DNA from 2 places in the Peribacillus sp. Bi134 genome. Region 2 is predicted to be linked to the other one. Evidence: riboswitches for the same ligand, from Rfam matches in the RefSeq annotation. Region 2 holds a riboswitch; the other holds the start of a gene.
The links. Region 2 has a riboswitch for S-adenosylmethionine ahead of LQ188_RS19720 (sugar ABC transporter substrate-binding protein). Riboswitches for the same ligand answer to the same signal wherever they lie in the genome.
Positions count from the first base shown of each region.

Region 1: it holds a riboswitch for S-adenosylmethionine, as region 2 does, so the genes downstream of both, LQ188_RS21030 (methionine ABC transporter ATP-binding protein) here and LQ188_RS19720 (sugar ABC transporter substrate-binding protein) in region 2, are expected to answer to the same signal.

Region 1 covers NZ_CAKKLN010000009.1:159,384-174,896, forward strand. Annotated here, with positions in the region: gene LQ188_RS21015 (SDR family oxidoreductase) at 1-520, shown strand, start outside; gene LQ188_RS21020 (NAD(P)H-dependent oxidoreductase) at 586-1,131, opposite strand; gene LQ188_RS21025 (GNAT family N-acetyltransferase) at 1,554-2,021, shown strand; SAM riboswitch class I at 2,162-2,273, shown strand; gene LQ188_RS21030 (methionine ABC transporter ATP-binding protein) at 2,528-3,550, shown strand; gene LQ188_RS21035 (methionine ABC transporter permease) at 3,564-4,214, shown strand; gene LQ188_RS21040 (MetQ/NlpA family ABC transporter substrate-binding protein) at 4,236-5,108, shown strand; gene LQ188_RS21045 (M20 family metallopeptidase) at 5,196-6,398, shown strand; gene LQ188_RS21050 (Fur-regulated basic protein FbpA) at 6,591-6,797, shown strand; gene LQ188_RS21055 (Fur-regulated basic protein FbpA) at 6,823-7,017, shown strand; gene LQ188_RS21060 (dienelactone hydrolase family protein) at 7,033-7,626, opposite strand; gene LQ188_RS21065 (SRPBCC domain-containing protein) at 7,758-8,153, opposite strand; gene LQ188_RS21070 (undecaprenyl-diphosphatase) at 8,337-8,951, shown strand; gene fabZ (3-hydroxyacyl-ACP dehydratase FabZ) at 9,062-9,487, shown strand; gene LQ188_RS21080 (NUDIX domain-containing protein) at 9,496-9,909, shown strand; gene LQ188_RS21085 (TIGR00730 family Rossman fold protein) at 9,971-10,552, opposite strand; gene LQ188_RS21090 (8-oxo-dGTP diphosphatase) at 10,805-11,254, shown strand; partial or broken gene LQ188_RS21095 (NCS1 family transporter) at 11,312-12,714, opposite strand; gene LQ188_RS21100 (hypothetical protein) at 13,106-13,603, shown strand; gene LQ188_RS21105 (hypothetical protein) at 13,771-14,001, shown strand; gene LQ188_RS21110 (MBL fold metallo-hydrolase) at 14,047-14,733, shown strand; gene LQ188_RS21115 (hypothetical protein) at 15,050-15,513, opposite strand, start outside.
Region 2 covers NZ_CAKKLN010000008.1:279,278-294,790, forward strand. Annotated here, with positions in the region: gene LQ188_RS19665 (aldehyde dehydrogenase) at 1-193, opposite strand, end outside; gene LQ188_RS19670 (alpha/beta fold hydrolase) at 190-1,002, opposite strand; gene LQ188_RS19675 (amino acid synthesis family protein) at 1,002-1,580, opposite strand; gene LQ188_RS19680 (LLM class flavin-dependent oxidoreductase) at 1,581-2,726, opposite strand; gene LQ188_RS19685 (GntR family transcriptional regulator) at 2,747-3,454, opposite strand; gene LQ188_RS19690 (cytosine permease) at 3,782-5,194, shown strand; gene LQ188_RS19695 (ketoacyl-ACP synthase III) at 5,545-6,528, opposite strand; gene LQ188_RS19700 (winged helix-turn-helix transcriptional regulator) at 6,833-7,183, opposite strand; gene LQ188_RS19705 (nitroreductase family protein) at 7,309-7,932, shown strand; gene LQ188_RS19710 (ABC transporter permease) at 8,105-9,109, opposite strand; gene LQ188_RS19715 (sugar ABC transporter ATP-binding protein) at 9,111-10,613, opposite strand; gene LQ188_RS19720 (sugar ABC transporter substrate-binding protein) at 10,671-11,783, opposite strand; SAM riboswitch class I at 11,899-12,004, opposite strand; gene LQ188_RS19725 (GTPase domain-containing protein) at 12,100-14,841, opposite strand; gene LQ188_RS19730 (hypothetical protein) at 15,291-15,464, opposite strand.

The sequences.
Region 1 (15,513 bases), on a different contig from region 2:
CATCAATAATGCAGGAATTGAAAATCCGGTTCCGTCTCACGAGATGCCGTTAAGCGACTGGAATAGGGTAATCAATACCAACTTAACGGGAAATTTCTTGGGCTGCCGTGAAGCTATCAAGTATTTTGTCGAGAACGACATTAAAGGGAATGTTATAAACATGTCCAGTGTACATGAGATGATTCCCTGGCCTTTATTCGTTCACTATGCTGCAAGCAAGGGCGGGGTGAAGCTGCTTACGGAGACACTGGCACTTGAATATGCACCAAAGGGAATCCGTGTGAACAGCATTGGTCCTGGAGCCATCGCCACGCCAATTAATGCCGACAAGCTTGAAGATCCCGAAAAGAAAAAGGATCTTGAAAGCATGATTCCGATGGGGTATATCGGAAAGCCTGAAGAAATTGCTGCGGTTGCTGCATGGCTGGCATCTTCAGAGTCCAGTTATGTAACGGGCATCACTCTATTCGCTGACGGAGGAATGACGAAATACCCTGCATTCCAGGCGGGAAGAGGATGAATTTTGTTTAATGATGCAAAAAGACTCCCAGCAGGCTCAAACCTACTGGGAGTCTTTTTTTATCATTAACGAGTATGATGATTATACCAGCTAATGAAATTATCGACGACCGTATCGATAAACTGGACAGTCGACTCATGTGTAAGCCTGCCTTCGTTATCGATTTTGTCATGCACTGCACCAACATATACTTCATTCCCTGGAAGGAGTGGGGAGGCGATGCCTATTGCGAATAAGATTTCACGCAAATGCAATTGAGCTTTAACCGTTCCTAATTGCCCCATTGAAGCACCCATGATCCATGATGGTTTGCCGATCAAGACTTTATCGACACGTGATAACCAATCGATTGCATTGCCCAATACACCTGGAATCGTACCGTTGTATTCAGGAGTTACCCACAAAACTGCATCTGCTTCGGCCACTTTGCTTTTAAATTCTTTTACAACTGATGGAGGGTCATTTTCAATATCTTGATCATAAAAAGGTAAATCCCGAATGTTCAATATTTCGAGATCGAACCGATCTTGATATCTAGATTGAATATATTTGGCAAGCTTAAGGTTGTAAGACTCTTTACGGATACTTCCCACTATTGCAACAACTTTCATCTTCAATACCTCCAATGATTTTTATAATGGATAATCATGTAAATGTATTCCACTTACCTATTATAATTGGAATGTAAATGAAAGGGAAAAAGGATGCTTGGAAAAAAGTTGAGTTAGAGCTTAATAAACAAATTCCTCTCGAACATTCATTCACTTAGGGTTACCCTGCAAAGTTAGACTCGAAAATTAAATAGATTTGTTTGTGCCAATCCAATCCCCATTACTAGAACTCACCAAACAATATTGCATTTGTTTTTAATTTAATATTATGGCCATTCCTATAGGGATTAAGGAAAAATCCTTTCAGAGAAAATGAAATAAGACGCTTGAAAAAGTAAATAATGAAATATCATGAAGACCGTAAGTGAAATGAGTTTTTTTGCTTGAAAACTATTTTACTAAAATGATAGGAGAGGATGAAGTTGATCTTTCGTACCATTGATACGAACAAAGATAAAGATATTATCATTAAATTCAGGAAAGATTCCTTTGTTGTAAGTTTTGGATCTGAGGCAGGTTTTGGAGATGAAAATACATATCTGCAACGAATGGAAGAAAGGGTCCGTAAATTCCCGGGGGGGCAGGTGATCATTGAAAAGGACCAAGTACCGATTGGGCAAATGGAACTTCGAATTCGGGCGTATGAAGGAACTGAGATCGGCTATGTAGATCTATTTTATCTTATTCCCGGATACCGCAGTAAAGGCCTTGGCAAGGAATTGGTTCGCTATGCAGAAAACTTTTTCGGGCGATTTAATGTATCCGAATATCATTTAAGGGTTTCTCCGGATAATCAAAGGGCGATTCGCTTATATAAGAATTCAGGCATGATGAAGATAAGGGAAGAAAATGAAATATACCCAGTATGGAGAATGGGCAAATCATTATAGAATATAAAATTTAAACTATATTAATATAATTTAAAAGTGTCAATCACTATACTGTGAAAATATTTTAACCGATGAAAAATATAGTTGACTTTAGAGAAATTAGAATATATAGTGAAGGACATAATTAAATATAACGTTAATTCTTATCAAGAGATGTGGAGGGACTTGGCCCTATGATACCTCGGCAGCGGGTTTTTACTTTTGTAAAAATACTGTGCTAATTCCAACGGACGAAAGTTTGAAAGATAAGAAGGAGCTTTTCTTAGATAATTAATTTAAGAGTTTACTCTTTTTTATATGTCTAAAGAGGCCTCTTCTGTCTGATGACGGAAGAGGCCTCTTTTGTTTATTCAAAATGTATATGGTTATTAGGAAATTTGGTGCAATTACTCATGAGTTTCGCATACTCGTGAGTTTCGAATTTAACCCTATCATTATGAAGCGTTGCAAAGCTCTTCTCTCTGGATAATGAATTCGTACAAATAAACAACATGGGGGGAGATTGGATGATTGAGTTTCAAAATGTTAAAAAGGTATATCAAACAAAGAAACAGACTGTCGAGGCTTTGAAGGGCATTAATTTGACAGTGGAAAAGGGGGATATATTCGGTGTAGTCGGTTATAGCGGGGCCGGGAAGAGTACGTTGATCAGGTTGGTCAATTTGCTTGAACATCCTTCAGATGGTTCGGTGATTGTTGGGGGCAAGGATTTAACCAAATTGAGCGCGAAGGAATTGCGGGCAGAAAAGAAAAAAATCGGGATGATCTTTCAGCATTTCAATTTGCTAAACTCAAAGACCGTTTTTGATAATATCGCCATGCCGCTGATTTTATCGGGAACCCCTGGTAAAGAAATCAAAAAGCGGGTAGGCGAGCTGTTGGAGTTCGTTGGCTTATCGAGCAAAGCAAAGAGTTATCCGGAACAATTATCCGGCGGTCAAAAGCAGCGGATCGGCATTGCGAGAGCATTGGCTACCAATCCATCGATCTTATTGTGTGATGAAGCTACCTCGGCATTGGATCCGCAAACAACGAGTGCTGTTCTGCAGCTCTTAAAGAAAATCAATAAAGAATACAATATTACCATTCTGTTAATCACTCATGAGATGTCTGTCATTCGGGAAATTTGCAATAAGGTAGCGGTCATGGAGGGCGGATGCGTCGTTGAACAAGGTTCGGTTTTCGAAGTTTTTGCGAAGCCGCAAACGGATATTGCAAAAAACTTCGTGAGAACGGTCATACATGACGAAATTCCACAAAGTTTCCTAAAAAGCATAGGGTCCCATATCCCGATTATTTGGAAAATTAACTTTATTGGGACTACTTCGGGTACTCCTTTGCTTTCAACCATCTCGAAGAAATATGATGTTCATTTAAGTGTTTTATCAGCCAATATTTCTGAAATTCAGGAAACGCCTTTCGGGAATTTGATCATCGAAGTGACCGGGAATAAAAATGAGGTGGACAAGGCTTATCAGTATATTAAAGATGAGGGGATTCTCGTCCAGGAGGTGCAGATAAATGGGTAATACGCTTTGGGGAATGGAAATAACGGCAGATCAGCTGTCGACAGCTTTCGGTGACACACTTTATATGGTAGCCATCTCATTGGTATTTTCCGGATTGATTGGTCTTCCGCTTGGTATCCTGCTTGTCATTACAAGAAAGGGCCATATCCTGGAGAATAAATGGGTCTTTAATGTATTGAACCCGATCATCAATATATTGCGGTCGGTTCCTTTCATCATCTTGCTAGTAGCACTTATTCCGTTTACCAGAATGATTGTAGGCAGTGCGATCGGAACGAATGCGGCCATTGTTCCGCTAATCTTTTACGCGGCTCCTTATATCGCCCGGCTTGTGGAGAACTCCCTGTTGGAAGTGGACAAAGGGATCATCGAGGCAGCTCAGGCGATGGGGGCGACGACATGGCAAATCATTTATCGTTTTTTGATTCCTGAGGGACTTAGTTCGTTGATCCTTACATTTACAACAGCGACAATCGGGCTTGTTGGATCTACGGCCATGGCAGGTGCCGTCGGTGCAGGCGGGGTCGGAGATTTAGCTTTGGCTTACGGTTATCAAAGGTTTGATACGATGACGATGATCGTCACAGTGGCGGCGCTCGTGATCATCGTTCAATTACTGCAATCCACCGGGAATTTTGTTTCAAGAAAAATCAGAAGAAGATAAAAATAACAGGAGGTAGGAGAAATGAAGAAAATCTTATTAACGATCATAGTATTGGCATTGGCCATCTTGTCTGCAGCATGCGGGAAAGAAGAAGGTGCATCAGGCGGTTCGGATGATGTGAAAACAGTAAAAGTCGGTGTCAGCAGCGGGGATACAAGAACATGGGAATACATTGTCGACATAGCGAAAGAGGAAGGGCTTAATATTGAACTGGTCACTTTCAATGATTATATCCAACCGAACCTTGCTTTAAGTGAAGGTGAAATTGATGCCAATTCATTCCAAACGGTCGCATACTTCGATGAATTCGTTCAAGACCAAAATCTGAAATTAGAGGCCATCGGGTCGACTGTCATTGCTCCTATGGGCCTTTATTCGAAAAAACATAAAGATCTCAAGGATCTTCCGGATGGCGCTACGATTGCCGTTCCGAATGAAGCAACGAACTTTGGCCGTGCACTGCTTCTTCTTCAGGAAGCTGGATTGATTACATTGAAAGAGGAATTCAATGGATCGGGATCATTGGAAATCATTAAGGAAAATCCGAAAAACTTGAAAATCCAACCTGTTGCTGCCGGCAATACACCGCGTCTATTGGATGATGCCGATGCTTCAGCCATCAATAATAACTTTGCCGTCGAAGCAGGCCTTACTTTAAAAGATTCTTTATTCCATGAGAGTAAAACGGCGAAACCATATATTAATATCATTGCAGTTAAAAAGGGTAATGCCGATCGTCCTGAGCTGCAAAAATTAGTGGAGCTTTATCAATCGAAAAAAGTGGAAGCGTTCATTGAAAAAACGTTTAAAGGAAACACCATTCCTGCATATGTTTCTGTAGATGAATTAGTGAATTACCAGGATGCTTGGACAAAACCAGCTAATGAAAAATAATGATTCAGATTCAAAACGAGTGAAGGAATGCCGGATGGATTCAAGATGCCTATCCGGTTCCTTAAACCAAAAAGGGGAGATAAGAATATGGCGAGAGAATTAGTGCAGAAGCAGCATCAGCAGATCATTGAAGATCACATCGACTTTCATTCCAAATTATATATCGAAACGAGTCAAGCCATTCATGCTAAACCCGAAATTGGGAATCAAGAGTTTTTCGCTTCGGATACCTTAACCGGAATACTTCGAAATGAAGGATTTGAAGTAACCCGCAATATTGCCGGGCATGAAACAGGATTCATCGCCAAAAAAACCTCTTCAAAGAAAGGTCCCACAATTGCATTTTTAGCCGAGTATGATGCATTGCCGGGTTTAGGCCATGCTTGCGGCCATAATATCATCGGCACAACGAGTGTTGCAGCGGGCATTTCCTTGGCTCAAGTGCTGGAGGAAACGGGCGGAGAGGTGATTGTTTTCGGAACACCGGCAGAAGAGGGCGGGCCGAATGGAAGCGCAAAAGGCAGCTTTGTGAAGCACGGTCTATTTGATGGGGTTGATGCGGCAATCCTTATCCATCCTGGCGGGCAAACGCGTGTCACAAGTCCATTTCTGGCAGTCGACCCCCTAGATTTTCATTTTTACGGGAAGTCAGCACATGCAGCAGCTGCACCTGAAGAAGGCGTGAATGCGCTTGACGCGGTGATTCAGCTGTTCAATGGCATTAATGCTTTGCGTCAGCAGCTCCCGACTGAGGTCAAAATCCACGGAATCATCACCAATGGCGGGGAAGCTCCTAACATCATTCCCGAATATGCTTCAGCCAGATTTTACATTAGAGCAACAACATGGAAACTTTGCCAAGAAGTATCCAATAAAATACGTGCTGTTGCCGAAGGGGCAGCACTTGCCACAGGAAGTTCGGTTAAAGTTGAACGTTTCCAAAATGAAGTACTCGATTTTGTCATTAATCCAGTTCTGGATGAACTGTTAAAAGAAGAGCTCTCTCAATTAGGGGAAGCAGTGGGTCCTCGAAAAGAGAGTGGCTTTGGCTCGACGGATGCAGGTAATGTAAGCCATGTAGTGCCGACAGCACATCCTTATATAAAAATTGGCCATGATGAGCTGATTGCCCATACGAATGAATTCCGCGACTGTGCCAAATCTCCTGCTGGAGACAAAGCCATCCTGACCGGAGCAAAAGCGCTTGCACTTACAGGTTATAAACTGATTACGGATAAAGACCTGTTGGATAAAGTGAAAGCAGCATTTCATGAAGCGAAGCAAAAATAAATAAGATGCACGAAAAAAATTGTTGACTGCGGATCACAGAGTTAGTATTATAAAAACAATAATACCGAGTAATTTAATAGGGATTATAGGTTAATTGACCGGAAAACCGGAGACTTTTCTTTCATGTAAAGAGGTGTCTTCGGTTTTTTTGTGAATGGGCAAGTCGAAAGATTATCAAAAGGAGGATTTAGCATGGGGATATTATTACGTAAAGCCATTGAGAAAAAAAGAAACTTCCTGATAAACAAGTTGATTAACAAGGGAATTTATAAAAAGAATGACATCCATCTATTTGAATTAACCTTAACCGATTTAGAGAATGAATATATTAAAATAAGCAAAATTGAAGAGAAGGAATCCGACGATCATTCCCCCTGTCTAAGGATACATTTCATATAATATCAGAATAAAAGGAGAGGGTGAAATGAGGAAGAGTGTGGAAGAAAGGCGGAAGGAATTAATCTTTAAACTTATGATCCATACTGTAAATAAGACTGTGGAACAGCTTATGAAGTTAACCTTAAAAGAATTGGAAACAGAATATAAAAAGGTTCAAAATGAATGTCATCCCCATAGTGATGCGGGTTCGATACAATGGATCAATACAAAACGGCATTAGGTTGAATGTGTAACCTCAATGTTGCATAAAAAATTTCATCATTTTGCTAACGGCAGCCTGGGCTGATTCTGCATGATATTTTGAATTGTAAGGATCACTGAATCCGTGTTTTCCGTTGAATTTATGAACCTCGACATTCGTTCTTTCTAAAACTAAAATTAACTCGTCCACATTAAATGATGGCTCTTCTAGTGGGAAAAATAGCAATGCAGGGCATTGTGGCGCCAAGTCTGCATAATTCCTAATACGTGAACCGTAGTAACCAACTATTCCATCGACACACTCTTCCTCACTGCACAGCCAAGCTACAGTTGCCCCTGCACTGAATCCAAGAATAAAAATCTTTTGGTATACATCTTTTATATCCGATAAAATATGCTTTATCTTATATAAAGCACCCGTGAAGCCAACGTTCTCCATAAAATGTCGATAAGCAGCAGCCTCTTGGGAATAATCAAAAGGCGTCTCGCGGTCTAACAAATTCGGACAGATTACATCAAAGTCATTGTTTGATAATGACTCACAAATACCATGCATATGTTGGTTCAGTCCATATATTTCGTGAATGACAATGACGACAGTATCGGACTTTTTCTGTATGTGCAGCATTTTTTACCTCCTTATGCGAATTTCTTCTATTATAAATACAGTCGTCTCCCTTCAGACGCTATATACGAAGGGGGATAGCACCGTTTTTTAATAAACATGGAAATGAACTAGGTTCTCTTTCAAATGAATGATTAGGTATAGGGAAGTTCTTTTCCTTCTAAACATGCTTTTAAGTTAGCCAAACTAAGTTCATATCCGTTCATGTTAATGGATACTCTAGTGCCTTCGGATTCTGGGAATATTTCAAAAGTGAAAACGAGTTTATCCGAATCCGAAGAATAAGAAAACCTTTCGCAAGGGATTATCTCTTGGATTGTAAAGCTCATTGGGATGCTTTCATTCTCTTTAAGATTGTTATGTGCACTAGGCATTAATACGAAGATTGCCTTCTCTCCAACCTGGAGTTTAGGAATATTCCATTTTGAACCCGGGGCATACCATTTTGAAATGATTTCATCATTCGTGATCGCATTCCAAACCGTTTCTTGGTTTTCATGAATTAGAACAGAGTTCCTATCATTATTCATTTGACTAACCTCCGTATTTTTCTTGGATTATATAGAAAGTTCAGGAAATATACAAGACCCCACCAAGCTTCTTTAACCGGGTGACAATATTGTAAGACGGCAGCTTAAACTGTTAGGAAGAACGATGGCGATATATTTCCTTTCTCTTTAATATGTAAGAAAAAGAGGAAGGTTGGGAATGAAATGGACTTTTTTGAGTCGAATACCAATGTATTCAGAATGATCAATGACTTAGGGAAACAGTACGATTATTTAAACCCTTCTGCCATTTTCATTGCCGAGTACATGGTATTTTTATTAGCTTTGGCAGTCATCTTAATATGGTTCACTCGAAATGAACAGAGTAGGATGATGGTTGTTTGTGGGATGATTACGTTTGTAATAGCTGAAATGATGGGGAAAATGGCAGGGAGATTACATTATAATAATCAGCCATTTGCCGAATTGGCCAATGTTAATCAGTTAATTGAAAAAGCAGTGGATAATTCATTTCCAAGCGACCATACCATCTTGTTTATCTCGTTTTGTGTATCTTTTTGGCTTTTCAAAAGAGGATGGTGGTTGTTATGGATCATGCTGGCTTTCCTTGTTGGCATTTCCCGTATTTGGGTAGGTGTCCACTTTCCGGCGGATGTGCTGGCAGGAGCAATACTGAGCACCATTTCAGGATTGGCGGTTTACCTTGTTGTTCCTAAAATAAGCTTGATTCATAAATTATTAGGGGGATATGAGAGGTATGAAGAAATGGTTCTGTCCCCATTAACTAAATCGAAGGAAAAAAAATCAAAGGATTTGTAAGCGAAAACAGGGTTGCTCAGGCAGCCTTTTTTATAATACAAAAATATCCAAATGGTGATGCTGATGGTAAAATAAAGTAAAAGCAATCCATCTCAATGGGGGACTTAATATTGATTGATATCCAAGAAATCAAAGACATTATCAGGCATCGCTATCCATTTCTTTTAGTTGATAGAGTTTTGGAACTGGAAGAAGGAAAGAGGGCGGTGGCCATTAAAAACGTCACGGCAAATGAAGAGTTTTTTTCTGGTCACTTTCCCGATTACCCAGTGATGCCAGGTGTGTTGATCGTGGAGGCATTAGCACAGGTAAGTGCTGTTGTCATGCTTACAAAAGAAGAAAATAAAGGACGGATCGGGCTTTTGGCCGGGATCGATGGATGCCGTTTTAAAAGGCAAGTAAAACCAGGGGACCAATTACGTTTAGAAGTGGAGATTACTCGCTTGAAAGGTCCTATCGGTAAAGGAACAGGCAGGGCTACTGTCGAGGGGGAAACTGTATGCGAGACAGAGCTCATTTTTGCTTTTGGTGATTGATGGTGATAATGATAAAAAAAGCTTACGGGTATGTGACAAGAATCAATAATGGAGAAACACAGGTATTGGTTTTTCAACATCCCATTAGGGAAGCGGGCATACAGATACCTAAGGGAACGGTGAAGCCTAAAGAAGATGCTTACCAAGCAGTGATTAGGGAAATGAAAGAAGAAACAGGTCTGGAAAATTTTCATGTGGAGAAATTAATAACAGAAGATTTTTGGGAGAACGTCGATGGTGCCATACATAATAGATATTTTTATCAAATAAGTGTATCGAATGTTCCTGATGAATGGGACCATCAGCCGACGGGTGGAGGAGATGAAGCGGGGCTGACATTTCATTTCTTCTGGATTTCATCCGAACATGAAGTGCAACTTATCAAAGGGCATGGAGATTATTTAAACCGGATATTTACTTAACCTGCAGTTTATCACAGCCGGCCAAGATCATTATTGATCTTGGCCGGCTGTTTTTTAATGATCAGGTTTGTTTCTCGGTAATGAAAGTTTTTACGGTTGGCGGTTCATATGTAATGAATTGATCAAGAAGTCCATTAGGTTCAACATCCACCAGCGCCATGGAACGGAATTTTTCATGCAGGAACTGTTCGTCGGACATATGGTTGAATAAAGCGACCAAAGGATCATAATAGTGATTGATATTTAAGAGTCCGCAAGGTTTTTGATGAAGACCAAGCTGAGCCCAAGTGAAAATCTCAAAGAATTCTTCCAATGTTCCTGGCCCGCCTGGCAAGGCCATGAACCCATCTGCAAGCTCAGCCATTTTTGCTTTTCTTTCATGCATGGATTCCACGACGATCAGCTCGGTTAAGTTCTTATGTGCTATTTCCTTTTTTTCTAGGAAATCTGGCATTACGCCAATTACATTTCCGCCTGCTTCCAAGACGGAATCTGCAACTGCACCCATGATCCCTACACTTGAGCCCCCATAGACAAGGGTAATCTTACGTTTTGCCAGTTCCGCACCCAGTTTTTTAGCCTCTTCTACATAGATAGCAGATGCACCTTTGCTCGATCCACAAAATACAGCTAGACTTTTCAAAATATCACATCTCCCATTTAGTAATCTTCCTTTCTTATCATACAAAATTCAAGGGGATTTGTTAAACTTGAATTATCTAACTCACGAGTAAATAGCGCAAACTCACGAGTAAACCAGTGAAACTCACAAGTAAATAGCTCGAACTCACGAGTAAATAGCGCAAATTCACGAGTAAAACAGTGAAATTCATGATTAAACAGCGCAAACTCACATGTAAACAGCACGAACTAACGATAAAGGGGTTCTTAATAAATGTTTAAGTATACAGTCTGTTTTGTAAAGAAGAATAATGAACTTCTCATGCTTAACCGGGAGAAAGCTCCAATTATGGGTGTTTGGAACGGGGTGGGAGGCAAAATCGAGAAAGGTGAAACGCCTGATATAGGTGCACAGCGTGAGGTATTTGAGGAAACTGGGATAGAGGTGGAGCCTTTTTTTTCTAAAGGAACGGTAACCTGGGAGACTCCAGAAGGTGAAGTGGATGGAATATATGTATATTTGTATATGGCGGATGAGGATTTAATATATGAAACACCGAAAAAAACGCGGGAAGGCATTCTTGATTGGAAATCCATTGATTGGATACTTCATCCACTTAATCTCGGAATTGCTGAGATGGTCGCACAGTACTTGCCGGTATTAATGAAAAAAGAAGGAGACTATACATTCACTTACAAAAATGGTCAAATATATAATTCCTGAAATCAACATTACTTAAAAAGGGATACTGCCATTTTGAGCAGTATCCCCTTCAATAAGTTAAAACTCATTCTCGAATATCGTCCCCTTTTTGAATCTTGAATCCTTAAAGGCGAACTTCATCAGAATAATATAGGCGATGCCTGCCACAATAACGCCGATGATCCAGGCAAGCTCGACTTTTATAAAGGCGGCGCCGGCACCGATAAGCATGGCGAGCAGTGCGCATGGATTATATCCTGCAAATGGCCCGTATTCTCTGTACAAATCGGCAACATTCATTTTTTGCTTTCTTAATATATAGTATTCGACTAATAAAATCGAAACGATTGGACCTAAAAAAGCGGAATAAATCAGAATGAATAAACCAAGGCCCTTCGCCGAAGAATCCTGTACAAGCACCCAAGGGAATGAGCAAAAGGCAAGAACTCCGGTTATGATAACGGCAACCTTATATTTCAACTTTGTAAGCAAAGTAATCACATATGTTGGCGGAATAATATTGGCAACCATATTTACCGCAATTGCACCTATGACGATAAATGCTGAAACGCCTACTGTGATATAAGGATTATCCACCACAATGGCAAACGCCTTAACTGGATTGGAAATGCCAGTAGCGGAAGCAAGCATTACACCGATTGTCAGTACGAAGCCGTATGCTAGTAAAATGGGCGAAAAATACAAAAATCCTCGTTTTGCATCACTGATGCCAGACTTAAGCTCTCTTGAATAGTCCCCTGCGCTTAAAAAGATAGCCGCGTAGTTTCCTAAAAACATCATGATGAAAGCAAAGAACGGCAAGCCCCAAGAGCCTTCAGCATGTACCCATTTTTCCGCGATGACCTCGCTATGTGATGTAACAAGAATACCAAATACATAGACTAGCGCCAGCATGATAACAATGGATGCAAGCATTCCACCCATTTGATGGCATGGAAGCCATATAGCGAAAGTACAATTTGCACCAATTGAATCGCGACAAAGCAAATGACCGTATTATCAAAAGCGCCACCCGTAATGATCTTTACGATTTCGTTTAAGGCAGTACCGCCAATCCAACTTTGAAAACCGTACCAGATTATGGCCGGAATACCACGCAAAAGTGATGATAGGATGGAGCCTTTCATCCCGAAGGACATTCTGAGCTGAACAACATAGGGAATACCGGTCCTGTATCCAATCCTATCATTTAAAGCGAAAATCACGGAAATGATAGCGATGGCAATGGCAGCTGCGGTAAATGTCTGAAGAATATTCAACGTAGCGGTTCCTGCTACGACCAAGCTTGCCCCAAGTGTCATATTCCCTAAATTGACGCCGTCCCCAATCCACATGAACGTATAGGATATCGGGCCAACCGTCCTATCTTCTTTTGATCTCGGCTTCAGAGATTCATCCAAATCCGCAGCATGGTGGAACTCCGCCTCTTCTAAAGCATGGCTTTCTAGATATGTAGACAATTTACACTCAACTCCTATTCATAGTGTGTTATATGATATGACTATTGATGTGATAAAAACTAACATGAGAAAAGTATACAGGTTTCGTATTTAGGAATCATTAGAAGAAGTGTGAAATTTCAGATATTATTTTGTGCTTTTTAACTAAATGAAGATCAAATGAACTCTTGTCCTGCTGTATCGTGATTTGTTTGCAGTAACTAAGGTTGCTGCGGCAGACCTTTTCGGGAAAAACGACGCAGCATAGGTAAGATTAAGCCTTGAAATTCATTGAATAGAAGTGATAAAATTGTTATATCAGTGTGTAGAGATATTGGTCTTTTTTATTGACCAAAAATATATGTCTCACGATACGTCTGCCATCTGAAATATTTTTAATGGGGATGATCATATGCACGATGAAACAAGATTACCGCGAAATGGAAAAGACTTTGTATTATTTTTAGCGATTATATCAATACTTTCAGTCAACATTATTGCACCACTTATTATGGGATTTAAATTTGGATTCAGTAAAGAAGTGTATTTTGAAACCTTACGAGTAATTCCAGTTGTATGGATTTGTGTCATTTTATTAGTAACACTTGTTGTAAATCCTCTGGTTAATAAACTCGTACAAAAGTTTATTGAACCTACGGACGGTTTTAATGCAAGAGTGTTATTCACGATATTATTCAGCGTAACCATCCTGTCCATTTTACTGACGGTTATCGGATCTTGGATTGGCATGAGAGAAATTAGTATGGAGCCGATTCAGTCGTTCTTTTATGAGTGGCCACGTAACTTTTTCATCGCATTTTGGGTTGAAGTACTGATCGCACAGCCGATAGCAAGATTTGCAATGAAAAAATTACATGCAAGTCAGGCCCGTAAAGCAGTAAATGCGTAACATTCAAATAAATTGCCTATATAGCCGATTGGTTTTATTAAAAACCAGTCGGCTTTTTTGTGCAGAAAAGCGGCGTAATTAATGAAGAAATTTCCATTTTTCACACAATGAAAAGCTGTCAAATGGTATGATTAAATAAAAAATTGTACTTAAGGGGAAATAATTTCTTGAAAATAGTTAAAATCATCTTAGCTATAATTGTAGTTTCTTTATATGCATATCAGCTAATTACTGGAAGTGTTGAGTTGATGCCATATTCTATGTTGTTTCTCGCGGTAATTATGTTAATAACAGGATTAGAGAAGCCTCAAAAAGATAGAAAAGGAGGTTTTTTGAGGTACGTTGTTGTCTCATTATTTCTTTTCTTTGTATCCATGCTGGGTTTCTTAATGAACTAAAACGTGAGCTACTATTACCTCTTTAGTAGGTGAGGAGGAGGAAAAATGAAGATAATAGAACTGCCAATTGAATTTGAATTTAATGGGCAAAAAAATCACATTAATCCTAGCTTGATTGTATTGAAGAATGAACTAACCTTGGTCGATACAGGGTATCCTGAATTTTTACCTTTAATTGAAAATGAAATTATAAAAAGTGGTTATGAAATGAAGAATTTAAAGAATATAATCATTACTCATTATGATATTGATCATATAGGCTCCTTATATGATTTTAAGGAAAAGTATCCTTTGATTAACATTATAGCCAGTGAAGTAGAATCAAAATATATTAGTGGTGAAATGAAATCAGAGAGATTGGTTCAAGCCGAAGAAATGCTGGAAAATATGGCAAATCAAGAAATCGAGTTCGGTAAATGGTTTATACAACAATTAAAGAATTTGAAGCATGTTTCAATTGATGAAAAGGTACATGATGGTGATTTGATTTTAGATAACGAATGCAGGGTAGTAGCAACACCAGGTCATACTTCAGGGCATATTTCATTATATTTTCCAAGTTTAAAAAGTGTAATAGCAGGTGACGCAGCTGTTATAGAGAATCATGAATTGGTCATTGCTAATCCGCACTTTTGTCTAAATGTCGAGGAAGCAGAACAGTCCTTAAGAAAGATTAAAGATCTTAGAGCTGTAAATTACTATTGTTATCATGGTGGGACATTCACTTTATAATTGGGTTTTGCTTAAGATTGGGGCTGTCTTTAGGCAGCCTTTTCTTATGAGCTAAAGGGGCAGGATAGTTAAGGGCTAGAAATGAAACCCCCATCTAAACCAGGAAGGGGGTATATGTGTTTGAAGTTTTAAAATTAAATAACTTATTGTAATCTTGACATTTCTTTATTGCGGGCGGTGACAGCTTCGCTGGTACTACCCATTTATACAGAAAAAACCGAACTTTTTACAGTTCGGTCAAGCAAAGGTGGGGGAATATATCCTTTGGAATCTATATTGTTTGCTAGTTTGAAGATTTTTGTAGAATCATAATATATTAATAATTCTGTTGTTCACTTCCAATAGGAAATGAAACCCCCATAGTTCGTAAAGCTTCTTTTGCTTGATTTAAATAGGATTCCGCTTGTTCTTGCCATTTGATAATCACTTTAATAAAGGCTATATATTCAGGTCCTGCGTTTTCCTCCATTACTTTTAATCCTTCATGTACTTTTTTATCTTGGGTTTCAGCGTTTATTATACAAGCTGTCATTGTTTCTACAATGGTTTGCTGTTGCTCGCCATTTTTTAGTCTTTGGGCTGACCCCACTGCGGTTACACGGTGATATGAAGCAGGGATTAGATGGTTATGCATCTCGCGACTTCCTTTTAAATCTTTGGTTTCGGGTATATGGAAAAGCTCACTGCTCATGGCACATACCATTTCTTCAGCATATAAACTTTGATGTAACATATATAAAATAGGTTCCCAGTTGTTTACTCGATAATAATAATCATTCG
Region 2 (15,513 bases):
TATTGGTCCATCCCGAATGCAGGAATGCATTATGCGCAGATTGAACGGCATGATTTACATCTTCAGCATTCCCTTTAGCGACTTGACACCAAGCTTCTTCGGTTGCAGGGTTATAACTATCGAAATATTCACCACTTGATGATTCTATCCATTCCCCGTTTATATACATCTGATATTTCTTCAGCTCTTTCACATCGAGTCACCCCTTTGCTTTTGTCTTTCAATAAACGACCTAATAGCTTCGTTCACTATTTTGGCTCCTTCTATCGGCAGCATATGCCTCATATTTGGTACTATCATTAATTCTGAATCCACAATCTTTTCATGCATTTGTCTTGCCATTTCGGGATTTGAACCTACATCATGCTCCCCTGTTATAATTTGGGTCGGTATATTAATCTGGTGGATCTGCGGCCACAACTCTTCATCCGCAGTTGCAAAAAGTGTATAGGCCGCTAAATATGAAGCAGCATCGTTTGTCTGAAGTCTTTCCCGAATTTCACTTACAGTTTCTTCCTTTGAATTCAAGAATTCAATATTAAACCATCGTTTAATGGCCGGTTCAATTGTTGCCAAAGGGCCCGTTATTTTCACTTCTTCCACTCTTTTTAAAACGGCTTTCCTCTGTTCCTTCGTCCGATTGGCCACTGCGTTCATAATTGTTAGCGTTTTCACTTTATCCGGATATTTTAATGCAAATGCCTGAGCGACCATACCACCCATGGAGAAACCAATAATATGACTTCCTTCAATCCGTAAGTGATTCATTAGTTCTGCTAACTGCTCAACAAACTGTGAAAGGGAATAAGGACCCGGAGGATGCTCAGATCCTCCGTGCCCAACCATGTCATATGTGATAACACGGAAATGTTTCGACAAATCTTCAACTTGTTTTTTCCACATCGTAAGATCAAGACCAACACCATGAATAAAGATAAGCGATTGCCCCATCCCTTTCTCTTCATAATGAAGCGAATCTTTTCCATGCAATGTAGTTGGCATTAAACCAGCCCCATTTCAACCATATCTTGATGCCTGTTTCCTGTTCTCGGATGAGGACGTCCTCCTGTAGAAGCCCCAATGGCAACAACGATCTCATCGGCCCTAGGTGCATCAGGTATAGAAGCTTCAAATGTAATGAAATGAGAGCGTTCAGACTCATCTGTCTTATGTACCATCGGTATGAGCACCGCAGATCCAGCGCCACCACGCTTATTAGTAAAGCTTAAGATACTCGTTCCTTTCACGGCGTCCCTGAATTTGTTACCGAATTTCAAAGTGTGGATAAAAGCTGATGCATGCTCAACCTCCCCATCAACACCCACGACAGCTGCCTTGCCGAATGCTTCGACGTCATCAGCGGAATCAATGTGCTTAAATAGTTCAGCAACTAATAGTTCGCCAATTTGCGGTGCAAATTCATCAATTTCCGGTTTTAAATTATCAACATATCCTCTTCCAGCCCATGGGTTTTTGATAACCGCCATAGTTGTTATCATCTTGATGGGATTCTCTACTTTTTTACCGCCCTCAATACGTGTTTCTTCTATAGCTGTATACACTTTACGAATATCTAACATTTACATTACCCCCAATTTAGTTTTTGTGAATCTTGGCATTACTTCTTCCGTGAACAATTTTAAACTTTTCATCATTTTTTCATGTGGCAAACCATTATGGTTCACCCAAAGCAGTAATGTTTCCAAATTCAGTTCTTCCTTCAATTCCTGAATTTTCTCTGCTACATAGTCAGGTGTACCAAACAATAAATTTCTTGGGTGTAAGAATTCATAGTTCAATTCCTGCCCTTCTTTTACTGTTTCGCCCGGATCCATAAGGTTGCTAAGTCCTCTCCAGTGACAAATCCAGCGATAATTGTTCAATACTGCTTCTGCCGCATCTTGACGAGCCTGTTCCATCGTTTCCGCTACATATACATCACGTACCAAAGCAATACCCTGACCAAGTGGCACTTCATAGCCTTTGGATTTGGAAGCCCTTTCACGGTACAGTTCAAAACGGCCTTTTAATTCTTTGACGGTCGGCATCCAAAACATTCCTTGTATATCGTTCTCCGCGGCCAATTCAATAGAACGCGGTGAATCAATTACCTGCCACAGAGGAAGTGATTGCTGGTAAGGTCTAGGCATAAGGGAAATCTTATCAATTTCTCCTTTCTCCATATCCATAAACTCCGGTGTTGATGGGCTCATAGGGTGACTCCACTTTAAACCTTTAGGAGGAAATTGATAGATGTCACCTTGATGTGAAAAGAAACGGTTTGACCAAGCCTTTTTTAAAATTTCCAGTGTTTCCTCAAACAGTGCACGGTTTTGTTCTTGATTTGCCGGATCAGCCAAAGTGTTTAAATTAGCCGCTTCCCGTCCGTATAATCCACGTGCCAGACCAACTTCCACACGTCCTTTGCTTAACTGATCAAGCATTGCTATGTCTTCCGCCAAACGCAGCGGATGCCAGAAAGTGGCGACATTCGCAGCTTGTCCAATTCGAATGTTCTTTGTACGTGCAGCAATATCAGCCCCCATTAAGATCGGGTTAGAAATCAATTCATTTCCTTCATGACCAAAGTGGTGCTCGGTATACCAAATCGAATCATAACCATTTTCATCACAATAAATAGCTTGCTCACGTGCTTCGTCCAGCACTTTATAATATTCATCATGTCTTCCCTGTCCTGCAAGGTTTGCAAAGATTCCAAATTTCATAGTACTCATTCCCCCTCATATCACTTTTTTTGACCAAGTTTCTTTGCTATGTCCATTTTAAGTTGCATTCCACTTGCTTTTACATGCTCTCGCATGGCCTTCTCCGCTTCCTCCCGATTGCCTTTCTCTATAGCAATCAAGACCGCCTGATGTTCCTTTAGTGATCTCTCACGGCGATTCGGATCTTCAATGGTTAAAAAGACATACTGTCTATAAGGTATTTGATTGAGCAGCAAATTTAGCATGTAACTTAATTTAGAGTTATTGGCGCCTTCTTGGATGACTGAATGAAAAACATCATTAGCCTCGACATATAGCTTTTTATCCGAGGTTTGTATAGCAACCTCCATGTCAGACACTGCTTGCTTAAGGTTATTAATGTCTTCAGCACTCCCGCTTTCTGCAAGCAGCCCCGCTGCGAGCCCTTCCATTACTTCCTTTAAAGTAAATAACTCATCCAGTTCCTTTTCAGTTGGTTTGGTCACACATGTTCCAACCCTTGGAATGATCTCGACTAACCCTTCTCTTTCTAGCTGTTTAAATGCTTCCCTGATAGGGGTTCTACTAACTTTGTAATATTCAGATAAAACAGTTTCCGATAATTTTTGTCCTGGTTCATAATCTCCAGTTACTATGGATTCGCGTATAGCGTTCGTAACCTGAGCAGTAATCCCCAACGTTAAGATAGCTGTAATGAAAAGCCCCTCCTTTTTAAAAGTTTGTACCATGTACCATGCAAGCTCTTGATAAGTGCAATTATAGGTCATGAAAAATAGACTGTCAATTCAAAAAATATAAAATTTTTATTTTTTATTGGAAGACGTGTTGTTCCACAATTTTCAAACTAGAGTTTAATATTTCCAATCATTCAGTCTAATGATCAATCTGATTTATTGAAATTCACTAGTTGAATGAACGGATATTTTATGATAGTTACCTAAAAATTATTTTTTCTGAAAATATTGACATCTGTATACGCTTACAATTATAGTGATTCTATAAAATAAGCTTGCATGGTACATGGTAGTATACCGAATTTGATAGGGGGTAAATTGATGAAAGTTGAAACTCGCAGTATAGAATATATTCCGGCAGATGAACGCCATGGCAAGGCCCGTGATTTATTTCCAATTTGGTTTGGGGCAAATATGCATATTACCACCCTTGTGACCGGGGCATTGCCCATTACATTAGGTCTTAATTTATTTTGGAGTCTGGCTGCAATTATTGTCGGTACCTTATTAGGCGCCATTTTCATGGCCTCCCATTCAGCTCAAGGACCTCAACTCGGAATTCCGCAAATGATCCAAAGCCGGGCTCAATTTGGTGTAATCGGAGCCATCTTCCCCTTGTTTCTCGTTATGTTTGTCTATTTAGGCTTCTTTGCCAGCAGCGGTTTGCTTGCAGCACAAACCTTAAGCAGTTTAACAAAGATCGACCAAACATGGAGCATAATACTTTTAAATGTACTTTGTTTCGTGGCCACCATTTATGGCTATAACTTAATTCATAAAATGCAAAAATTATTATCCTGGGCGTCTCTTTGTATTTATATTGTAGCTACATATATAGTTTTCCAATTGCAAGTTCCGGCAGGCAGTTGGGCCATTGGGAATTTGGATATACCAGTGTTTTTGCTGGCAGTGAGTATGGTTGCTACATGGCAATTGGCATATGCCCCCTACGTTGCAGACTATTCTCGCTATCTACCGATAACCACACCCACGGCCCATACATTTTGGTATAGTTACGCTGGCACAGTCATCGGGACTATATGGATGATGACATTAGGCGCAACCTTAACCATAGCGATACCTAACTTCCTTGATCACTCTGGCGGTAACTTGGCCAGCCTGTTTGGAAATTTTGCTATAATCATGTTCTTTATAATCATCTTTGGACAGCTTGCTATAAATGTCTTTAACCTATATGGAGCATTCATGGCAACCATAACAACAATTGAACCGTTTATTAAATTAAAGGTCACACCGAAAGTACGAATAGGAATGATATTCTGTGTAACAGTAGCAGGTACCGTTTTGTGCTTACTAGGTCAGAGTAATTTCCTATCCTTTTTCTTGAATTTCATCTTTTTCATTAGTTATTTTTTAATTCCCTGGACATCCATCAACCTTGTTGATTATTATTTGCTGCGACATGGCCATTACAATGTAAAAGATATTTTTGATGTGAACGGTCAATATGGCAAAATAAATTGGATTACTTGTATGGCATTCCCTGTATCAATCTTGGCGGAAATCCCTTTTATAAACACATCATTCTATGTAGGACCGATAGCCAAGGCTTTTGAAGGAGCAGATATCGCTTGGATTATTGGGTTAGTTGTCCCAGCTGTTTTGTATTACTTCCCAATGAGAAAAAAGTTGAATACCGCTGAAAATGCAATAAACAAACAAAAGATTGGTTCATTAGAGAAAACAAACGCTTCCGAAGAGAATGTTAAGTAAGATAATAGAGAACCGTAAATGAACTGCACCCAAAATGGAGGTGCAGTTTTTTTGACCAAATATAAAATAAAAAGGCATGAGCCCGGTAGATTACCGGGTTCATGCCTTCAAGGCTGTTTAAATAAAGTGCCTAACCATTTGGGTTCACTTCAGTTCAAAGGTTCTGTTTTTTTTTAGAGGATGATGTGGTATACCTCTAGTTGTCTAAATACAAATAAGGGCCCAGTTGAATTATCCTGACTCTTCATTTAAGTTTGAATGAAACTTTTTCAAAGAATCATACTTTAAGAAGGCCCCCGATGAGAGGCCTTCTTTTGGTACAAACTCGTTATTAGTTGTAGAAAAAAGCGTTATAAGGTCCAATTGATAAGCAATCCAGCTTGAGCTAATCCACCGCCGAAACCATATAATAAAACCTTCTCACCACCACTGAGCTTCCCTTCTTTTAATCCTATTTCTAAAGCTAATGGAATTGTCGCTGAAGAAGTATTTCCATACTCCACTAAGCTATATAAAGTACGCTCAATTGGAAAGCCACTTCTATCACATATTGACTCAATCATTCTTAAATTTGCACTATGCGGTACGAACCAATCAACATCATTCAATTGATATTCGGCATTTTTCATCACAGTTTGCATTCCTTTTGGAACGGTCGTGACAGCCCATTTATAAACCTCACGTCCATTTTGTACAAGGTTGCCACTATTATTTAAGTCTTCACCATTTATTCGTGTCGATAGGTTTGTACTATATAAATGTTTTCCGCCTTCTCCCTCAGAATACAAATGTGAAGAAATAAAACTTGGCTGTTTTTCATCATATTCTACAAGAACTGCTCCTCCGCCATCTCCAAATAAAATACAAGTGGCTCGATCTTCATAGTCCATAAGTTTAGATAAAGTATCAGCTCCAATAACAAGAACTTTCTTGTTTAAACCAGATGTTACTAATCCATTAGCTACATGCAGCCCATAAGTAAATCCTGCACAGGCAGCGTTTAAATCAATAGCTCCAGTATTCTTAATACCTAGCTTTGCTTGGACTAAAGATGCTACACTTGGAGTGTTGAAATCAGGTGTAAAGGTACAGACAATGATCATATCAACATCTTCGACAGATTTATCATACCGTTCAATTAAATCCTTTACAGCTTTATAACCTATATCACTAGTAAACTCTTCTTCATGTGCAATTCTTCGTTCTTTAATACCAGTACGTTTAACAATCCATTCATCATTGGTTTCAACCATTTTTTCCAAGTCTTTATTTGTTAACCTTTTTTCAGGAACATACGAACCTATCGCAGTAATACGTGCTTTGGATTTGAACATAGAATAGCCACCTCGTGTGTATGAATTGCATCATTTTATAACTTGATATTAACACCTGGTACTAATTATAAAGCAAAAAAAATCTTATGCAACTAACCGTTACATTTTAAGAAAAAGAGTGGGGAAAAGCAACTACTTTAAAGTAAAGCACCTGTTAGTTTATTACAATCTCTAGAGTGACTGCCAAAAGTCATCTTCAAGACATTTTGTATTTCTGACAATTATACTGATAGTTGAATAAATTCTGCTTGCATCACTGAACTTGTCAAAAAAAAAGCCATACTCCTAGTTGATGCAGCTCTTACTATTTATGATGGCGACAAATTTGTTCTTGTCTTTCGAGATTTTGTTCAACTGCATATGTAGTGCCCCATTCACACATTGTATTTAATACAGGTACAAAGGATTGACCCAACTCAGTTAAACTGTATTCTACTTTTGGTGGTACTACTTTATATACTTCTCTTCGGACAAGCCCATCTCTTTCCAACTGCTTTAATTGGTCGGTCAAAACTTTCTGGGTAATGGCCGGTATTAGAATATAAAACTCTTTTGTCCTCATTGGTTTTTGACTCAGAAAAAAGAGGATTAAGCATTTCCACTTTCCTCCTACAGTATTCATGAAAATATTTATTCCAGTATTTAAACTCTTCATTCCTCATTCCTCCTGAATAGGCACATAAAGGTGGCTATGCCACTTTATTGTGCGTTATTTTCTTCTACATCATGGGTCCATTATACTCTGATTATGAAGCAAATATAACATTGGGAGTGAACACGATGAGTGTAAGGGAGATCATAGAAAAAAGACGTTCCGTAAGGCAGTACGATCCCGATTATAAAATTAGTCCCGAAACGTTGGCGACATTTATTGAAGGAGCTAGTAAATCGCCTAACGGAAACAATATTCAAGCAACACGATACCTGGTTATAGATGAACCATATTTAAAGAATTTGTTACTGCCCATTGCTTTTAATCAGCAACAGGTAATTGAAGCCTCAGTACTGATTGTTATACTAGGTGATTATCAAGCATTTGAAAAAGAAAATATCATAATGATACATGAGGATGAGTTTCAAAAAGGTTATTTTGACGCATCAGTAAGAGATTATCTAACAAACGCGGCAATCAATTATTATCTAAATAAATCAAAAGAAGATTTAAAGGCTGAATTAATAAGAGACGCAAGCCTGGCGTCAATGTCGTTAGTTTTATTGGCGAACGAGGCAGGTCTTGAAACCATTACAATGTCCGGGTATGATTCCGAACAATTAAAGTCAGCTTTAAAAATTTCTGATAGGTATTTAGATGTTATGCTTATCGCCATGGGGAAAGGAATTAAAGAAGGTCACAAAACAGTAAGACACGATGTGAACAAAGTCATTTATAAAAACAAAATATAGTGAGTGTTTTTACTTTTTTAAAATTTGAATATGGGAGATTAGTGTGGAAAGAGGGTTAAAAAGAACCCTCTTCCCCTATCATCTTATAGTTAAAACTCACCACGAGTTACAGTCTCACATTTCATCCACATGCAGACTTATCATATAGTCATATTAACGTAACGGATTCATTTTAGTGTTTTTGTTTGTAATAAGTTACAGCGAGAGCAAGGGCCAGCACTGTTCCTTTGACGATATCCATCGCATAATACGGAACGGACATCATGATCAGCCCATTTTGTAGGATTCCGATCAGGACTGCTCCGACAAAGGTTCCAAAGGCATTCGGTTTTCCCGCTCCTAAAACGGAGGAACCAATGAAGGCAGCCGCGACGGCATCCATTAAATAGGGTGACCCTGAATTGATTTCCGATGTCATGACCCTTGAAGCAAGGACAATCCCCCCGATTGCAGCAAATAGAGCCGAAAGCAGATAGGCAAGGATTTTGTATTTATTGACCGATATCCCGGAAAGTCTCGCCGCTTCCTTATTTCCCCCAATAATGTACATATAACGACCGTGCTTCGTATAAGTCAAAAAGATATGGGTCGCTATCACAATGACGGCCATGATCAGGATTATCCACGGTACCTGGCCAATTTTGGCGAAAAACGGGCTGATCAGTCCTGTTGCGAACGTCCCGTCTGGCATGACCATATTTTGCGAAACCGTGGCCCCTTTTGTATAGGTAAGGGCAATTCCCTGGATAATGAACATGGTAGCCAAAGTCATCAGCATGTCGGGAATTCTCAATTTAACGATCATGAATGAATTCAAGGCGCCTACGACAAGTGAGGCACCGATCGCAGCTAATATGGCAATTAATGTATCCTGTGAAAACCAGACAAACATCGAGATGACGATGGCATTGGCCAATGATGCGACGGAGCCGACGGAAAGGTCGAAGCCATCCACGGTCAGGGATATCGTAATGCCGATCGCAATGATGGTCACGATTGAAATGGAACGCAGGATGTTGACCAGATTCGTAGTTTGAATGAAAGATGGATTGGATACGGCAAAAATTCCAATCAGAATGATAATCGTCAATATTGTGCCGTATTTATAGAAAAAGTCGAATAGTTCCACCTTTTTCTTCACTTTCGCTGTCTGTGTAACAGGATTGGGTATGCTCATTCTATTTTCCTCCCGTTGAATAGAATAGTAGTTCTTCTTCATTCGTTTTACTTGTTTCTAATTCGATGACAGTGCTCCCGTCATATAACACATATGTCCGGTTGGTAATGCCAATGATTTCGGAAAGCTCGGATGATGCATAAATGATCGCCTTCCCATTCCTTGCAAGCTCTGCAATCAATTCGAATATATCCTTCTTGGCTCCAACATCGACCCCTTTCGTTGGTTCATCGAATATGTATACATCCGCATCGGCCATAAGCCATTTCCCGATGGCAACTTTTTGCTGATTGCCACCTGAAAGGTTTTCGACATTCACATCCCCTGAAGGAGTTTTAATGCCGAGGCTTGCGATCATTTCCTTCGCTCTTTCCTTTTCCGCCTTGCGATTCACGAAGCTGAATGTCTTGGAGAATTTGCCAAGACTGGCTGCCGTCAAGTTCGCCGAGACTGATTCCTGAACAAGGACCCCTTCTTTCCTGCGTTCCTCAGGTACAAGTGCCAGACCGCTTTTTACTGCTTCGTGCGGTGATTTCAAGGAAAGCTTTCGACCATTCAGGATGACTTCCCCCGCTGTGATGGACGTATGGCCGAAAAGGGTTTTACACAGCTCCGTTTTCCCAGCCCCGACCAACCCTGCCAAGCCGATTATCTCGCCTGCTTTAATATTCAAACTGACATTTTTAACTTTCTCTGCATCTGACAATCCGTTCACTTCCAGAATAACGTCGCCAATCGAAGCATTCACTTCAGGAAACTGTTCATCCATGGTTTTTCCAAGCATGTTCTCTACGACTTCGGTACGGGTTATATCTTCCTTCTTTCGACTTGTGACACGCTCCCCATTCCTCATGATTGTAATTTCCTCACAGATTTCAAAAATTTCGGTCAGACGATGTGAAATGAAAATGATTCCCACGCCTTTTTGCTTTAATTCATTTACAATTCGAAAAAGTTCTGTCGTCTCCGTATGACTTAACGGAGCAGTTGGCTCGTCGAGAATCAGGAATTTGCATTCTGTCGAAACGGCTCTTGCTATCAGGACCATCTGTTTTTCAGCCAAGGTAAGGTCTCTTACCAGCTTTTTCGAAGGGACACGAATTTTCATATCTTCAAGAATAGAAGCCGCTTGGTTATGCAGCTCTTTCCATTGGACCATCTGTTTTTTTCCCATGTTTTGGACCATATCATTCAACATTACATTTTCCCCAACCGTTAAATAAGGGATGAGGGCGGTATCCACTTCCTGATAAACAATTTGAATGCCTTGTTCTTGAGCCGCTTTTGGCGAGCGGATATCCCTCTTCACCCCATCAATATAAATGTCACCTGAATAATGAACATGGGCTCCCGATAAAACTTTCATTAACGTCGATTTCCCTGCTCCGTTTGCACCGACCAATGCGTGGGCTGTCCCCGATTTTACGGAAAAATCAACATCACTCAGCGCCTTCACCCCCGGAAATTCAATCGAAATCTTCTTCATTTCTAGTTGCGTGCCCATGTCCATTCCCCCTTATTGAACAGACACTCCCTTCTACTTGAAAGAGAGTGTCTCTTTTTAATTTTTATAATGATCTTTCAAAACTTTCATCCAATCTTCTTCAAATTCCGTCGATACACCCCAGCCATCGACAATACCAGACAGATTTGCCATGTTCACTGCTTCTTTAGACGCTTGGATTTGCTTTTGTGAAATAAGTGAAGCCTCCAAGTCATAGGTTTGCGGCGTTTCTTCGCCCGCTAATTTTTTAGCCAATATCCTCATATTCACTGCACCGATCAACTTGGGATCTACTGCTGCCGTGTAGGACCATGAGCTATCAGCCGATTGGATTTCCTGGAGATCTGCATTCGAGACATCTATTCCATATATCTTCACTTCATCGCGGCCCGCCTCTTTAATCGCCCGGGCTGCACCGATAGCAAAGGCATCCCATGTTGCGAAAATGGCATCCAATTTACCTTTAGGGTATTTATTCAGCATTGCGGCTACAGCATTTTGTGTCTGAACCGATGTATCAGCAGATGCCACTCCGAATCTTTCGACTTCTTTGATCCCAGGATTTTCTTTTAATTTTTCCTGATAGACTGCATTTCTTCTTACCATTGGAGGAAAACCGTCCACCCAAAGGTATGCAATTGCCGCTTTACCTTTCTGTTCTTTTATCAGCTTATCAAAAGCCAGTGTTGCCAACTCTTCATCATCTTGTGAAGTTAATGTCACGCCTTCTATTTTAGATAGATCGCTTATTGAATCGAATGTGACAACGCTTTTACCTGCATCAACCAACTTTTGAACGTCATTCACAGTTGCTGCATCATCACCATGTGAAATGATATAGCCGTCATAATCTTCCTCCAAAGCCTGCGCTATCGCATCATGGAATTTAGCCGTATCACCATTGGCTGTGTACGTATCCACTTGAAACCCCAGTGCTTCTCCTTCTTCCTTCGCCCCTGCCAGGTATTGGGCCGTATGATCATCACCGCCAATTTTACGGATCACTTTGATTCTGGCTCCATCTCCATCAGCGAATCTTTCCGGAACATTTTCAAATGATACTTTTTCTTCTTTCTTCGACTCTGTGGAACTCTGACCTGTAGAGCACCCCGTTAAAAGCAAAGCCGAAGCGATGGCTGAAATGAATATACCTTTAATAGACCTTTTCATCTTGTTTCCCTCCATTTTTTCTTATTAGTCTCATCAGTTAAGTTGGTGTAAATCCCAAAATAAAAACCTCTCTAATATAGAGAGGTTTAATCGGCTGTTTTGCAGACTTGTCCCTCTCTTATCTGTCAAAACATTTCTGTTTTGCAGGATTTAGCACCAATTCCTAATGGAACGGTTGCTGGGCATCTTAGGGCCAGTCCCTCCGCCACTCTTGATAAGAGATATATCGTGTTACGTTTTCGTAATTATCACTTTATAGGGATATAGTCGTAAAGTCAATAGATTTTTGAATATTTGAAATGTTCCCCGTTATTTTTTATTTTCTTTGAAGCTGGGCTAGACGCTTTTTCTCAATCTTTTCAAGCCGCTCCAACTGCCTTAATTTCACTTCGAACAAAGTGATAGGGTCACGGTAAACTTCCGGATTTTGTTTCATATGCTCCAATGCAGCCTGGTAGTCTTTTATTTCAGTCTGCGTTTGCTCTATCGTTTTTTGAAGTAATGCAAATGAACCGCGATAGAAAAGGGAGATGTCACGATCCAAAGATTTTTCAAACAATCCAAATTGGGTAAGGAAACGCTCCGTGATCATTTCCGCAACATCCAGGTAATCTTCACTTTCCAGGTATTTCTTATAACGATTGTACATATTGGCTTTATTTTGCGGTATCGCCCCAAACAGCTTCCCTGCCCCTTTAAGCAGTAATTGAGATGGAGTCCTGCGCAAAAGGATATTAACGTTTTCGATGCGGATACTGCTTGTCATCCGGTCGGCATCACGGCGCCAGTCATCCAATACTCTGAAGTCACCTGCCAGTGTAATCCGTTCTTCTTTGTATAATTCATTGAATCCGGCACTCATCTCATCCATGAACTGCTGGCTTTGTGAGAACTCCATTTGGGAACTGGCAATCCAGTCTTGAAGAGAACGGTAATATTGAGGCATGATCTTGTCAGAAATGAAGTTTTGAATCCGCTCATTCATTTCCTGGTTTAACTGTACATGGACCTGACTGAAATCACTGCTTTCCGTTAACGATTTAGAGCAATCCCTCAGTAATTCAGGAATTTTTGAATAAAGCTGACTTTTCACTTCGTCCTTAAGCGAACGATACGACCTTATGATATTTTCACTTTTTTCTTTTTCCAGATCAGCCAGTTGATTGACCGCTCCATTCAGTTTGACTTCCATCTGCTCATTCCAAGAGATGGAATGCTCGCATTTCCGCTCATTGGCTGCCCGTTTTTCTAATAGATAAGATAAAGTTTTACGAATGAATGCCAGGATTTTTTCAGATCTTCTTTCCTTCCAATTATCATCTTGATAATTCGATTGAAGGAAGGCTGAAAGGTCCTTCAATTGCTGCCTGCTGTCATAATGTTTGGAGAAAGCGAACACTTTCGCATTCGGGAAATATGCATTCACTTTATCCCATGTTTCGTCTTCCATCCGGACTGCGACCTGATCACTGTATATCGTATCCATTTTATTTAATAGGAAATGGATCGGCAGTTTCGGAGCCATCATTTGAATTTCCAATAACAGATCCCTTTCGCTGCCGGTGAAAGGAGCCCGGGCGTCAAGAACGAACATCAGGCCATCACTGCCATGTAAATAGCCTTGGAAATCGGATTCCACGCTTTGTTCCCCATTGAACCCCGGTGTATCCAATAACCGCAGATGATTATTTCTTAGGTAGTCACTGATGATTGTCACATCGACAATAGTCCCGCGCTGACGGCGTGTTTCATCCAAATCAGTTAGCTCCTCGACAACTTTGCTATCTGTATCGGTAATTTCAAGGATTTCCAAATCATCCCCATCTTTGACACTGACTAGGGAAGAATGGTCCTCAGCAGCAATGCTCTCGCCAACGATTGACTGAATAAAGGATGTCTTGCCATTTCCTGTACTTCCTGCAAGAAGGAGATTGAAATTCCTGGTATCCTTAAGCCCCTCCACCATCCATTTAAGCTTATTGCCAACCCTTAAATCATTATCTTCAGCCCACTGGATAATGGAATTGAACAGTTTCTCTCCCGCTTCCAGTCCGCCTCCCAATTTAGGCGATTTCGAAAGCAGGCTCTCTGCATCCTGAATGACCAGCGCATTGACCGTATCCGGGAAGATTTCATTCCAGGACAACGTGGACGCCGCCGCAAACAGCGAAAGCTCCCCGTCTGCGATTTTGAGCCAGTTTTCCAGCAACCTTGGCACGACAGGACTTAATTCTTTGATTAGATGCGTTCCTTCTAACAGACCTGCATATGCATCCCTGTAATAGACGGAAAGCTCATCCCATACATCCGCATGGTTCAATTCGATGGTATCTATCAAATTATTAATCACTCTTAACCATTCGAAATAAGAATCCGTATATTTATAATTTTTCCAAAGGGCAACCGTCATTTTCTCGAAACGTTCCTGGTCGAGTGTGTATAACGAACCAAGGACAGTTGAGAAATAATCCGGCTCCATCGATTGGGCAACACCCTGCTGGATATACGTTTTCAGCACATCGAACCAGCCCATTGACTCTGTACGGATACTTTCATTCGCCGCTAATACCACCGCACTGTTCCAATCCTTTTGTTCTTCAAAAAAGGCACGTGCAATTTCCGTGACATTCGGGTAGTCCGGTTGAAACTCGACTGCTTCTTTCACGACTTTGGAAGCCAAATCATTTCTCGATTCCACTATGTACAGGGAAAACAGCTGCAAAAGAACTTCTGTTTTCAAGACAGCTTCATCCGTATCGACGGATTTATAGATATCCTCTGAGGTTGAATACATTTCCAATTCAAAATACGCATCAGCGATGTTTTTCTTCGCCCATGAACCAAGTTCCCCTTCTATGTTTTCCCATTTAAAAATGGCTGCTTCATAGTCATGGTGCTGGAAATATACCTCTCCTTGAGCAAATCTAATTGCGGTTAAATCGGATCTTTCCTTTTTTTGTTCCACGAGAAACATTTCACCCAAAGCTTGAATGGGGTGCTTCCTTGTATCCTCAATCATCGTTTCATAATATTTTTTTCCGATCAGACGTTCGTCCATCTTTATTCCCCCGATATATTTCATATTTTCAATTAAAGGATAATCACTGATTCTATAAGCCTTCTAGTAGACCTAACATTCAATCTATAGGTTCCTTTAGTTAAAAAATCATTTACAAAACCTTAAAATGTTATTTTAGCAAAACAATATGGTAACAACATGTCACCACTCTTACAATTTTAAAACAGAAACAACTGGAACTGTAATGTTTTTAATAAACCGATACAGAGATGTCATTTCCATATTCGAGAAAATATGTTTTTTCTAGAGGTGAGCGAACCATTCTTTATCCCTCTAAATTACCAGAAGCCCACCCTTCAACTTACCTATAAACGGTAAAAAGCAAAATCCCCCTGCCTCTTCCATATAAAAAAGCAGTACCCTCATTCATAAAAGGTAACTGCTCTCTGATAAGCTCCGAACAGTACTTGTCCTTTGACAAATTAGGATTATACCCCTGTACGCTTACGTTGGTTATTCGGCTTTTTGGTCAACTGGCTTTTAAGCTGTTTCGTTTTTTTCACAACGCCTGTTTCCAGTTTATCTTTACTTGATCCCGCTTGCTTTTGAGCCAGTTTTTGTTTGACTGCATCCGCCAGGCTTAATTTTTTATTTTCAGACATACTGTTGTCTCCTTTAGTGTTCTGCCTTCTATTATAATATAGTTGGGAT